DNA from 2 places in the Roseovarius sp. THAF8 genome. Region 2 is predicted to be linked to the other one. Evidence: riboswitches for the same ligand, from Rfam matches in the RefSeq annotation. Region 2 holds a riboswitch; the other holds the start of a gene.
The links. Region 2 has a riboswitch for thiamine pyrophosphate ahead of FIU85_RS19315 (NUDIX hydrolase). Riboswitches for the same ligand answer to the same signal wherever they lie in the genome.
Positions count from the first base shown of each region.

Region 1: linked by a shared signal. The riboswitch ahead of thiB (thiamine ABC transporter substrate binding subunit) and the one ahead of FIU85_RS19315 (NUDIX hydrolase) in region 2 are both predicted to bind thiamine pyrophosphate.

Region 1 covers NZ_CP045410.1:2,515,935-2,519,056, reverse strand. The annotation lists gene FIU85_RS12335 (SRPBCC domain-containing protein) at 1-127, shown strand, start outside; gene FIU85_RS12330 (YciI family protein) at 149-463, shown strand; TPP riboswitch at 703-813, shown strand; gene thiB (thiamine ABC transporter substrate binding subunit) at 847-1,839, shown strand; gene FIU85_RS12320 (thiamine/thiamine pyrophosphate ABC transporter permease ThiP) at 1,815-3,122, shown strand, end outside.
Region 2 covers NZ_CP045410.1:3,929,568-3,932,689, forward strand. The annotation lists gene FIU85_RS19300 (NAD(P)-dependent oxidoreductase) at 1-292, opposite strand, end outside; gene FIU85_RS19305 (hypothetical protein) at 475-651, shown strand; gene thiD (bifunctional hydroxymethylpyrimidine kinase/phosphomethylpyrimidine kinase) at 648-1,454, opposite strand; gene FIU85_RS19315 (NUDIX hydrolase) at 1,451-1,900, opposite strand; TPP riboswitch at 1,935-2,069, opposite strand; gene FIU85_RS19320 (LysR substrate-binding domain-containing protein) at 2,058-2,969, opposite strand.

The DNA.
Region 1 (3,122 bases), 1.4 Mb from region 2:
CGGCGCCCGGCTGACCATCGACCACCGCGACCTGCCCGACGACGACCGCGCCGCGCGCCACGAAACCGGCTGGACAAGCGGCCCGCTGGTCCGCCTCGCCCGCCACCTGCAAAGCCAACCCCACTGACCCCTGAAAGGAGACCGACACATGCCCAAGTACATCCTCGCCTATCACGGCGGCGGCCGGCCCGAGACCGAAGAAGAGGGGCTCAAGGCGATGACCGCCTGGGAAAGCTGGCTCGGCGGCCTCGGCGGCAAGCTCATCGACCCCGGCAACCCCGTCGGCATGTCCAAAACCGTCAGCATCGACGGCATCGCCGACAATGGCGGGTCCAATCCCCTCTCGGGCTATTCCATCGTCGAGGCCGCGGATGACGCCGAGGCCTGCGAGATCGCCCGCGGCTGCCCGATCCTCGATGGCGGCAAGGGCAGCGTCGAGGTCGCCCCGATCGTCGAAATGTAACCCACGCGTCCCGGGCTCGACCCGGGACCTCACCGGCCGTTTCGGGCCGTCAGCCCGCTCTCGACCGCCACAACGCCGCGCGGTGCGTCAACCCGGTGCCCCGGCGAAAATCGCACCGTCGCGATACCACCCGGATACCGACACGGGTACCGACATGCCGTTTTCGGCGATTCCCAACGCCTTAACCTTCCGATTCGCCGATTCACCTTGTCCCGACCCCGGCTTGCCCCTAGGTTCCTGTTGAAACCTCGGGGTGTCGCCCGGCCCGGCCCGGCGACTGAGATGCAGATCGCGAACCCGTTGAACCTGAACCGGCTGAAACCGGCGGAGGGAAGGTCATGCAGCCGCATCGCGCCGCACCCTCCACCGGAACGGAGGATGCCATGAAACACCTTGTTTTGACTGCGGGATTCCTGACTGCCGCCACGTCCGCCGTGGCGCAGGAGTCAGGCCAGACGCCCGAACTGACCGTTTACACCTATGACAGCTTCGTCGCCGAATGGGGCCCCGGCCCGCAGATCGAAAAGGCGTTCGAGGCCACCTGCAACTGCGACCTCAATCTCGTCGGCGTCGAGGACGGCGCCGCCCTGCTGGCCCGCGTCCGGCTCGAGGGAGAAAATACCGACGCCGACATCGTCCTGGGCCTCGACACCAACCTGACCGCCGCCGCCAAGGACACCGGCCTCTTCGCCCAGCATGGCATGACCCCCGACCTCGACCTGCCCATCACCTGGGACGACCCTGTCTTCCTGCCCTACGACTGGGGCTATTTCGCATTCGTGCACGACACCGACATGGACGCACCCAGCAATTTCAGGGCCCTGGCCGACAGCGACACCTCTATCGTCATCCAGGATCCCCGTTCCTCGACCCCCGGCCTCGGCCTGCTGATGTGGGTCAAGACCGCCTATGGCGACGAGGCCCCGGCGATCTGGGAGGGGCTCTCGGACAACATCGTCACCGTCACCAAGGGCTGGACCGAAGCCTACGGCCTCTTCCTCGAAGGCGAGGCCGACATGGTGCTGTCCTACACCACCTCGCCCGCCTATCACCTGATCGCCGAAGAGGACGACACCAAGACCGCCGCCACCTTCGACGAAGGCCATTACATGCAGGTCGAGGTGGCCGGCAAACTGGCCTCCACCGATCAGCCGGAGCTGGCCAACCAGTTCCTCGCGTTCATGCTGACCCAGGACTTCCAGTCGGTCATTCCGACGACCAACTGGATGTACCCCGCCGTGCAACTTGACGACGGCCTGCCCGACGGGTTCGAGACACTCGTGCAACCGGAAAAATCCCTGCTTCTCAGCGCCGAAGAGGCCGCCGCCGCCCGCGATGCCGCGCTCGACGAATGGCTGAACGCGCTCAGCCGCTAAGCGCCAGACCGGGATGGAGCGCCGCCGCCCTCGTGGCGGTGCTCATCTTCGGCGCGCTCCTGGCCGTGGCCCTGCGCGCCGAAACCGGGCGCGGCTTCACCGCCGCCGACTGGGCCGCCCTGCGCTTCACGCTGGTGCAGGCGACGCTCTCGGCGCTTTTCTCGGTGCTGCTGGCCGTCCCCGTCGCGCGCGCCCTCGCCCGCCGCCGGTTCCGGGGCCGCAGCCTGCTGATCGCGCTGCTGGGCGCCCCGTTCATCCTGCCCGTGATCGTCGCCGTGCTGGGCCTGATCGAGGTCTTCGGCCGCGGCGGCTGGGTCAGTGCGGCCCTGGGCACGCTCGGCCTGCCCCCGGTGCAGATCTACGGGCTGCACGGCGTCGTCCTCGCGCATGTGTTCTTCAACCTGCCCCTGGCCACCCGCCTTGTCCTGCAAGGCTGGCAGGAAATCCCCGCCGAACGCTTCCGCCTTGCCGCGCTTCTGGGCATCGACGGCTGGTCGATGTTCCGGGTGATCGAACTGCCGATGCTCCTGCGCCTGATCCCCGGCGCCTTCACCGTGATCTTCGCCATCTGCCTCACCAGCTTTGCCGTCGCCCTCACCCTCGGCGGCGGGCCGCGGGCGACCACGATAGAACTCGCCATTTACCAAGCGTTCAGGTTTGACTTCGATCTTGGGCGGGCCGCGCTCTTGTCCGCCGTGCAGCTTGGCCTGACGGTTTTCGCCGGTGGCATCGCCCTCTGGCTGGCGCGCGGCGAAGGGTTCGGCTCGGGCTTCGATCGCGGTTTGCGCCGGTTCGACGGAAAAACGACCACCGCACGGTGGGTTGACGCGCTGTTCATATGTGTGGCGGCAGTCTTCCTGCTCGTGCCGCTCATGGCCATCGCGCTGTCGGGCCTGCCCGGCTTTGCCGACATGCCGGGCCAGGTCTGGACCGCCGCGCTCACCTCGCTTGGCGTCGCGATGCTCAGCACGGCCCTGCTGCTCTGCATGGCGCTGCCCATGGCCACCGCCATCGCAACCGGACGGGGTCGTATGGTGGAAATCGCAGGCCTCCTGGGCCTCGCCGCGTCGCCGCTGGTGATCGGCACCGGGCTCTTCATCGCGATCCGGCCCTACGCCAATCCGCAGGCCTTCGCCCTGCCCGTCACCGCGCTGGTCAACGCCATCACCGTGCTGCCCTTCGCCTTGCGCATTCTCGTGCCCCGCGCCCGCGACATCGTGGCGCGCCAAGGCCGCCTCGGCCTCTCGCTCGGCATGGCCGGGCTGCCCTTCCTGCGCCATGTC
Region 2 (3,122 bases):
CCATCGACACGATGCAATGCCCGGCGACACGATGCGTGAAAGCCTCGGTGTCGCGGCCCAGAACGGCATCGGTCGCGGCCTCGTTTTCCAGCATCAGAAGCACCGTGGTGCATTGGGCGAAGAGGTCGTCCACATCGGCTGCCACCTTGGCCCCGGCCTCTCTCAACGGGGCGGTTCGTTCCGCCGTCCGGTTCCAGACCATCAGGGACTGTCCGGCGCGGCGCAGGTTCAGCGCCATAGGTTCGCCCATGGTGCCCAAGCCGATGAAGCCGATTTGTTCTCCTGATGCCATGACTGTCTCCCGTTTCCGCGGGACCCAAGCTAGCCGAGCTCAATCATTCTGAATAACGAAATGAATGAAACCGTGGGTTTCAATATTCGGATATGTGAGTTTGCTGCAGAGGTTGAAGACTCTGCATTTCACCAGCAGCCTGCCGCCTCTCACCCGGGGGCTCTGCGCCGGGGGCGATGGTGGTGCGCTTCCGCGACAGGGCGGCAGACACCGCCCGGATGATCGAGACGGCGCGCGCGCTGAAATCCGCGCTGGCCTTCAGCCCAGGCGCGCGGGGCGTCGCCGTGGTTTCGGCCATCTGCGGACAGCTGGACCCAGAGGCCGCCGCCTGCCGCTCAGGAACAGGATCGACACCCTAGGCGCCTGACGCCCAGAGCGCATGGAAGTGATGCACCGGCCCGTGACCGTGGCCCACGTTCAGCGTGTCGCTTTGGGCAAGCGCGGCGTGCAGATAGGCCTTGGCGCGGGCCACTGCCTCGGGCATGTCGTGATGCGGCAGAAGCGCGGCGATGGCCGAGGAGAGGGTGCAGCCGGTGCCATGATCGTTGGTCGTTGTGATGCGCAGGGCCTTCAGTGCCCGGGTGCCCTCGGGTCCGGCCAGCAGGTCGGTGCTGTGCTCGCCCTTCAGATGCCCGCCCTTGAGCAGCACGTAATCGGAGCCAAGTGCCATGAGCTCGGGCAGGGCGGCTTGCATCGTCTCGGCGGTCCAGTCGTCTTCGCGGCCCAGTAACACGGCGGCTTCGGGCAGATTCGGGGTGATGACGCGGGCCAGCGGCACGAGCGCCTCGCGCACGGCCGAGACCGCTTCAGGGTCGAGCAGGGCATGGCCGCTCTTCGCGACCATCACCGGATCGAGCACGATGTTGTCTGCCCCGTGATGGCTCAGCCTGTCGGCCACCGCCTCGGCAATCCCGGCATTTGCGATCATCCCGATCTTCACCGCGTCGACGCGCACGTCGTCCAGTACCGCGTCGATCTGGGCGGCGACGAAATCGGGGTCCAGCGCCTGGAAGCAGCGAACACCTTGTGTGTTCTGCGCGACCACCGCGGTGATGGCGGAACAGGCATAGGCGCCAAGCGCGGACATGGCCTTGATATCGGCCTGGATGCCTGCGCCGCCTGAGGGGTCGGTGCCCGCGATGGTCAGGACATTGGCAATCATGACGGCACCTCTGACATCAAGGCGGCGGCCTCATGCGCGACCTCGGCCACATCGAGGCTCAGGGCGAGGCTGGTTCCCTTGAGGGCTTTAAGATCTACCCAACGCGCCTCCAGCGCGTCGTCCCCTGCAACCGGCTCTCCCGCCGTCCATCGGAACAGCACGGCGATCAGGATGAAATGCCGGCGCAGGGTGCCGGCGGGGCCGAGGTCAAACGCGTCAACTGCGGTGAACACGCGGAGCGGCTCGGCGGAAACGCCGGTTTCCTCCGACAGTTCTCTGGTTGCGGCCTCGAACAGCGTTTCGCCGTGGTCGATCTTTCCGCCCGGAAATCCCCATCGTCCCGCGTCGGGCGGATTTGCGCGGCGAACAAGAAGGACCTGGTTGTCGCGTATGACGGCGGCGATGGTCGCCGAAATCGGGCGGGGGACTGTCGATGGAGATGGCAAGGCGGCCTCGTCATGCTGAGGCCGGCAAGGGCAAGAGAGCGCTGCGATCCTGTCCCTTCGCCGGCATGATCCGGATCAGGTTCAAAGGGTCACCGCGCTGCCCAACGATCCTGCGACCGAAGCGCCAGCGATATCTCAGCCCCTTGTCGGGACACCCCTAGGTGGTTCCGAGCCTATCAGGATGGTGCACGAAATCAACGCCTCCCGCGCTGTAAATTGCCGGGTCCAGATGCCTGAGGGTCTCTTCCCGCAGCACTTGCGCAAGTCTTTCGGCAAAACGCGACAGGTTTGGCGCCCGCAACAGGCGCACCTCGATATTCGGCAACTCCGGCAGGCCAAGCTCCGAGCCGAGACAGGCGATATCCTCCGGCCTGCCGTGATCCGTGCGCACGGCTATGCCCAGACCACTGCGCAGGCCGGCCCAGACGGCGGGCAGGCTGGGCGTGGTGAGCGCGGCGCGCCAGCGCGTCCGGCTGTGGTCAAGCGTGGCAAGCGTGGCCTGCCGAAACAGGCAGGGGTGGTTGAACATGATGAGGGGGAGGGGGGCGGCAACGGCGACCTCCGGCAGATCGCGATGCGCCAGCCAGTGCATGGGGCATTCGCACAGGGTTTCGCCTTCGGTCGGGCTGCCGGGCCGGAAAAAGGCGATCGCGGCGTCGATGCGCCCGGCACGGACCTCTTCGGCGAGCCTGTGGTTTTCCCCGGCCTGCACGTCGACATGCACGTTTTCCACGTCCTGTCCGAACCTGCCGAGTGTCGCAGGCATCACGTCATCGAAGAAATCCTGCGGCAGGCCGAGTCGCACGGAGGCCTTGCCTGCCGCCGCGCCGACCGAGAGCGCGGCTTCGTCGTTCAGCGCGACGATACGCCGGGCATAGGCGATGAAAGCCTCGCCCGCTTCGGTCGGCACGAGGCCGCGTCCCTTGCGAACGAACAGAGTTGTGCCCGCCTGCTGTTCCAGCTTCTTGAGGTGCATGCTGACGGCGGATTGCGAGCGGCCGAGTTGCACGGCAGCGCGCGCGAAGCTTCCCAGATCCGAGCCAACGACGACCGTACGGAGCGCGTCCATGTCAAAGCTTGGCATTGGTTCCGATTCTCGAATTATAGGGTTTCGATCTATTTGATTTTCTTAAGTCATAGCCTTGGATACCCTACCGTTCAAGAGGATGCTCTCCGGCAGGACGCGATTTTGCGGCAGTCGAAGGAGAGCTTAAGGGCCAGA